2 regions of the Rhizobium sp. 01L419 genome follow, and region 2 is predicted to be linked to the other one. Evidence: predicted binding sites of a transcription regulator. Region 2 holds the regulator's gene; the other holds the start of a gene.
The links. The regulator LexA, encoded in region 2, represses DNA repair genes until DNA is damaged. The targets are predictions, from matches to a motif close to TGTTCNNNNTGTGTTCNG.

Region 1 (3,417 bases), on a different contig from region 2:
TGCGGGCTGCCGCCGAGAGCCTCGGGGTGTATCACTCGACCGTGCTGCGACGCATCGCACAGCTCGAAGAACGCCTCGGGGCGCGGATGTTCGAAAAGCTGCCTTCGGGCTATCGCCTGACGGCTGCGGGCGAGGAGGTCCTCGAGCTTGCCAACCAGATGGAAGCGTCGTCACACCAGCTGGAGACGCGCGTCTTCGGGCGCGACCAAAGCGTGCGCGGGCTTCTGCGGGTGACGTTGGCTCCGACACTCGCGACACACCTGCTCATGCCGGATTTCGCCGATTTCGCGCGCCTGCATCCGGACATCGAGATGGAAATCTCGTCGTCCGGCGAGCTGGCAAATCTTACGAACAGAGAGGCCGACGTGGCGATCCGCGTCGTTTACGACCGCAAAACGCTGCCGCTCAATCTTCACGGCCTGAAGGGACCGGAGCTGTTCGGTGGAGTCTACATGTCCCGCGACCGACTAGCCGCATGGCGTGCGGGCGCGCCTGATCCCATCCGGTGGATCGTCATAAGCATTCATGGAATTCCGGATTGGGCCAGCGAGGGTGAGGTTCGCACCGCGGGGGGTCCATTCAGGATTACGGACGCCGAGGCGCAGATCGTTGCTGTGCGGCAAGGGCTCGGGATCACAACACTGCCGTGCTTCGTCGGAGATGCCGACCCCTTACTGGTGAGGGTGCCGGGCACCGACCTGCACATGTATGGAACGCTCTGGCTTCTCACACAGGGGGAGACGCGCAAGACGAAGCGCGTGCAGCTCTTTACCGAGTTCGTATCCCGCAGGCTCGCCGCCTCCGCTCCGCTTCTCGCGGGGCTGTGCATATCGCGCGACTGACGCCCGGCAGGTCGCAGGCGACGCTTGCCGTAATCCGATCGGAAGCCGAGCTGCGATCGCTTCGCGGCGGCTACGCTATCAAATAAGGCGCCGAGAAGGGTTACTGCCCGCCACCAACCGATTACACCCAGAAAAAATCAACCTCGGACAGCAGGATAAAACAGCGCCACGCAAGGTTGCTGTTTGACCTTTTCAACTCATCACTGCGAAAGCCGCTGTCCTTTAAGCCCGAGACGCGTCTCTCTCAGGGATGAGTGCCGCCAACTCATCAACCCGAGGTAATCGATGCCAACACTTACTTTTGCGAATACGAAAGGAGGCGCCGGCAAAACGACGGTCGCCCTCGTTCTTGCCACAGAACTGGCTCGCCGTGGCCATCGCGTTTCCGTTCTGGATGCAGACCCTCAGCAATGGGCCACACGCTGGCACCGCCTGACAGGGGAAGCAGCCAATTTCGCCGTCATGCCAGGCGTCAGTGAAGATACGATCGAACAGCAGATCAAGGACCTCAAGAAACGGGGCGGTTATGTCATCATCGACCTGCCGGCCGGGATGACCCCGCTGATGGCGAAGGCCATCGGCTTTTCAGATCATGTGATGGTTCCGGTGCAGGGCTGCGCCATGGATGCCGTCGGCGGCGCGCAGGTGCTTGAGATCTTGAAGCAGCTTGCGGCCCAGCATGATATTCTCATCCCGCATTCGGTCGTGCTGACCCGCATCAGCTCGATCATCACGACGCGCGCATTGCTCGCCGTAAAGGGTCTGCTCGCCAAGCAGGAGGTGAACGTCATCGACACGGCGTTGATCGAGCGCGCGGCCTATCGCGACATGTTCGTTTCCGGCGGCAGCCTCTACACGATGGATCCTGCCCGTGTCAGCAATCTCGACAAGGCGCAAGACAATGCCCGCTTGCTGGCAGACGATGTTCTTCGTCTCGCGCCGCCGAAGGCAGCCCGCACCAGGTCTCCCAAGAAGGCGGCTGAGCTCGTCAAGAACGCTGCATAAGACTTGTCTCAACGCTCGATTGACGCCAACAAACGGCTGCCTTGCGGCAGCCGTTTCAGTCTTTAATATCCCCAAAAAATATTTTGTTCATGTTTTGTTCTTGACTATAATGTCAATCCGGGTATGCTCCTCCTTGTCGAAACAAGGAGGCGGGCGATGTAGTCCGTAGTTCAAATGCCTCATTTTCCACTCGATCCGAATAGCGCAGGCCCGCAGAAGAAATCCGATCTTGTCGGAGAATTTCACGACAGGATTTTCTTCGCGCTTCGTCCAACCATCGAAGCGGCATCCGAGGCGCTGGACATCGCGCAAGTGTATCGCAATAGACATTCTCTGACCGGGCCCTCGCGGCCCAACGCAGTGCTTCATGTCACGCTGAACGGCATTGGCGCCTACCGTCGGCTCCCGGATGATATCGTGTTCGCCGCTGAACAAGTCGCCGCGACAGTCCGTGCCCAGCCGTTCGAAATTGTTCTCGACGAGGCCATGAGCTTCAAGCATCCTGGCCAAGCGCAGGCTTTCGTCATCTGTGGCAGGCAAGAAAACGAAGGCCTGCTGGATCTTCGCAACCAAATTCAAGAAGGTCTCTACGAGGCCGGGCTACCCTATAATGTTGGCGGACATCTGACGCCGCACATGACGATGGTCTATGATCGCAAGACCGTGCTGCCTGAAAAGCTTGACCGACCTGTGCGCTGGACCGTCCAGGAGTTCCTGCTGATTCACAGCATCTATGGGAAGAGCGAGCATCACGTCATCAACCGGTGGCCTCTCATCGGCTGAGCTGCGCTTGCACCGCGGGTGGGGATTCGCCTAAAACTCCCCACTCAATATGCACATGCGGAGCAAGACAGTGGACGTTTCAGAGATCATCATCCCCGGCGATACGCCCGGCATCGAATGGCGGTTGCCGGTCATGCGCTTCAGAGGAAGCGATCCGGCGGCGCCCAAGGTCTATATCCAGGCCGCGTTGCATTCCAATGAACTGCCGGGAACGGCGCTTGCGCATTTTCTCTGCCTTCAACTCGGGCAAGCAGAAAGCGAAGGACGTATCGCCGGCGATATCACGCTCGTGCCGCAGGCAAATCCGATCGGGGCGGCGCAATCGCATTTCGGCGAGTTGCAGGGCCGCTTCGATTTGGGATCGCGGACCAATTTCAATCGGGATTTTCCGCTGATCTCGGTTCGCGACCGGGAGGAGTTGCTTGACGGTCTCGATGATTATCCGGCTACAGATCGATTGAAGCGAAAGCTGATTGACATGGCACTCGGGGCCGATCTGGTGCTCGATCTGCATTGCGATGATGAATCGCTGCAATATGCCTATATCGATGAGGCCTTCTGGCCGGAGGCAGCGGACCTTGCCAATGCGCTCGACATGGAAGCAGTGCTGCTTTCTGATGGCGAAAGCTCCGCCTTTGAAGAAGCGGTCGGTTTTGCCTGGAAATATGAGGTGCCAGGCGAGCGCAAGACAAAGCTTCCGGGCAAGCTTTCGGTGACGGTGGAGCTGCGCGGCCGGCGCGACGTCTATCCCGATATGGCCGCAAAAGACGCCGAAGGCCTGCTGCAA
Region 2 (3,417 bases):
CCGGTCTCAATATGGCGCTTTCCGCCGGCATCTTTTTTGTCGGCCTGCGCGTCGTCCTTAGCCTTTTTCCCGGCATTGCCCAGGCGTGGCCGACCAAGAAAATCGCGGCGGCCGGTGCGCTCGCGGCGGTGACAGCCTACTATCTGATCTCCGGCTTTGCCGTCTCCGCTGAACGTGCCTTCATCATGATGGCCATCATGCTGGTTGCCGTCTTCTTTGACCGGCCATCGATCAGCCTCAGAAACGTGGCGCTATCCGCTCTTGTGATCCTTGCGATCTCGCCATCGGAGGTGCTGGGGCCGAGTTTCCAGATGTCCTTTGCCGCAACACTTGCCCTGGTCGCCGGCTACGATCTCTGGAAAGGCCGGCCGATGTGGGAGAATGTCTTTGCCAACCTGCCGATCATGAAACCCCTCTTCGTGGTCGGCGGTTTCTTTGGTGGCATTTTCCTGACGTCGCTGATTGGTGGCTTCTCTACCGCGCTGTTTTCGATTGAGCATTTCCACCGGCTGACAGCCTACGGCCTGCCGGCAAATCTCGCGGCCATGCCGGTGATTTCCTTCATCGTCATGCCGGCTGGGATGCTGGCGATGCTGCTGATGCCCTTTGGCCTGGACGGCTGGGCATGGCATGTGGCAGGCTTCGGGCTCGATCTGGTGATCACAATCGCAAAGACGGTATCGAGCTGGGGTGGCAATATCGATGTGGGCCGTTTGCCGGGTTGGTACTTCCCGACGGCCGTTTTCGGTTTTCTGCTGCTGACCCTCCTCAGAACTCGACTGCGGCATATCGGAACGGCAATCGTCACTCTCTCCACGCTTGCTGTCGCGGCGCTGCCATCAGAGGCAATGCCCGACATCGCCATTGCCGAAGACGGTAGCCTCGTTGCTGTTGTCGATGGAGAGGCGATAGCTTCGAACCGCGAAAAGCCACCCGCCTTCATCTTCGAACAATGGCAGCGGGCGCTTGCCATCGAAGAGCACAGGAAGCCAGTCACGCTGGAAGCTGCCAATAGGCCCACTGCGCCCGAAGGCAAAAGACTGCAGCTCTCGCGGGATCAACAGAATGAAGCCAGAGAGTCGATGAGACGTGTCGCGATCGGTTCGCCGTCACGGTTCTCGTGCCTGAAAGGTGCCTGGTGCGCCATCATGCTCGGCAATGGAAAGAAACTGACGGTTATCGACAATGCAGCCTATCTGGGCCCTGCCTGCGATACGGCCGATATCGTCGTCACCCCTGTCCGTCTGCGTTTCGACGGCTGCCGATCCGGAGCTATGCTCTTTACTGGCGAAACATTGCGCAAGACAGGCGCGATCGAGCTTCGTTTCACAGATGGCGGAGTTGCGGTTGCCGCTACCTTCGACGCATTGCGACGGCCCTGGATGCGCCACCGTGCCTATGACTGGCGTAGCGACACATTCGCTGATGTTGGCCCGTCACCGGTCAGTGATAGCGACGAATGAGGCCGACGAGCTTGCCCTGGACCTTGACGCGATCCGGCGGGAAAATGCGAGTCTCGTAAGCGGGGTTTGCGGCTTCGAGCGCAATCGATGCGCCCTTGCGGCGGAAGCGCTTGAGCGTCGCTTCCTCTTCATCGACGAGTGCGACGACGATGTCACCCGGATTGGCCGTGCTACCGTTGCGGATGATGACGGTATCGCCATCGAAGATGCCGGCTTCGATCATCGAGTCGCCACGAACTTCGAGCGCATAATGTTCGCCGGAGCCAAGCATATCAGCGGGAACGGTGATGTCATGGGTGTTGTTCTGGATTGCCGAAATCGGCACGCCGGCAGCGATGCGCCCCATGACCGGCACGGAAACCGAATTGCCGTTGTCGGCCGCAGGTGCTGACTTTGCCGCGGCGGGAGGCGCAACAGGTTGCGGCTTGCCGAGGCTGCCTTCGATGACGCTTGGTGAAAAGCCGCGCCTTGGCTGCAGGCTCGAGCTATAGGCTTCCGGCAGCTTGATGACTTCGAGCGCACGCGCCCGGTTCGGAAGCCGGCGAATGAAGCCGCGTTCTTCGAGCGCCGTGATCAGCCGATGAATGCCGGATTTCGAGGCCAGATCCAGGGCGTCCTTCATCTCGTCGAAAGATGGCGGAACGCCGGATTCCTTCATCCTTTCATGAATGAAAAGAAGAAGTTCCTGTTGTTTGCGCGTGAGCATCGGCGTGTGACCCCAGTATTGAAACAAATCCAGAACGGACACTATATGTTCCATATGTGTTCCGCAAGTGGCTAAATTTTCGTAAAATTTCTCTCCATTGTGTTGAGAATTTTATTTTTGTCGGCGCCCGTCCCGTCCGGCCTTGCTTCGTAAGGCTTGTTGAAGCACATCTCCTTGTGATTGCTGGAGAGTAGCTGATGACCCAAGACACGCTTGCGATCGATCATCTCGTTTTGCCGGTTACCGATATCGCCCTTGCACGCGAGAGGTTGGGCAAGCTGGGCTTCACCGTCGCTCCGGACGCGCGCCATCCCTTCGGTACGGAAAATGCCTGCGTTTTCTTCGCCGACAGGAGCTATCTCGAGCCGCTCGGCATCGCCAGTGTCGAGGAGAGCGACAGGACGGCGCGCGACGGCAATGTCTTCACAGCCCGCGATCAGGCCTTTCGTTTTCGATGCGGCAGCGAGGGCCTGTCTGCTATCGCCTTCAGTGCCGCGGATGCAAAGCATGAACATGCTCGATTCGTTAAAGGCGGCATTAGCGCTGGTTCTGTGTTGCAGTTCGAACGTCCCGTGAAAATGCCGGATGGCACGGAGAGCATTGCCGGCTTCCGGCTCGCCTTCGCCGGCGACCTTCGGGCACCGGATTTCTTTCTCTTCGCCGTCGAACGCGTCAATCCGCTCCCTGCTGACCGCAGCGCGCTCGAAGCTCACGTCAACGGCGTAACCGGAATTGCCGAGATAGTTCTAGCCGCGCCCGAGCCTTGGGCCTTCGGCGAATTCGTCCGTGGCGTGGCAAGAGCCGACGCCGCAGATGAGACCGGTTTTGGGGTGAGAGTTCCTCTGGCAAACACAAAGATCAGTCTGATGAACCCGGCGGGTCTGGAGGCCTATTTCGATCTGGCGACGCCGGACACCGATCGCGGCCTGCGTGGGCGGGCGATCCTTTTCCATGCGGGCGATCTTGCCGTGACAGAAGCGCATTTGGCTGCTAACGGGGTGACCTATACACGCAAGGGCAACCGTATTCTGGTGAAGCCCGCGCCCGGCCAGGGCGTGCTCTTCGCCTTCGAGGAAACATCATGAGCTCCAATACCAATTCCCAGGTGACGGTCGGCGAGGGCGCCGGTAAGGTCACCTTCTCCAATACCGGCCGCTTGTCGCTGATCGCCGGCGCCTGTGAAATGGAAAGCCGCGACCATGCGTTCATGGTGGCTGGCACATTGAAGGAACTGTGCGCCAAGCTCGG

Region 1: a site for LexA is predicted at 1,932-1,949, ahead of AC1DUP_RS08725 (2'-5' RNA ligase family protein). Genes of this name have one in related genera too.

Annotation. Positions count from the first base shown of each region.
Region 1 covers NZ_JBFTSM010000003.1:349,291-352,707, forward strand. The annotation lists gene AC1DUP_RS08715 (LysR family transcriptional regulator) at 1-842, shown strand, start outside; gene AC1DUP_RS08720 (AAA family ATPase) at 1,128-1,847, shown strand; gene AC1DUP_RS08725 (2'-5' RNA ligase family protein) at 2,022-2,630, shown strand; gene AC1DUP_RS08730 (M14 family metallopeptidase) at 2,701-3,417, shown strand, end outside.
Region 2 covers NZ_JBFTSM010000019.1:115,478-118,894, reverse strand. The annotation lists gene AC1DUP_RS29865 (ComEC/Rec2 family competence protein) at 1-1,463, shown strand, start outside; gene lexA (transcriptional repressor LexA) at 1,444-2,169, opposite strand; gene AC1DUP_RS29855 (VOC family protein) at 2,367-3,254, shown strand; gene kdsA (3-deoxy-8-phosphooctulonate synthase) at 3,251-3,417, shown strand, end outside.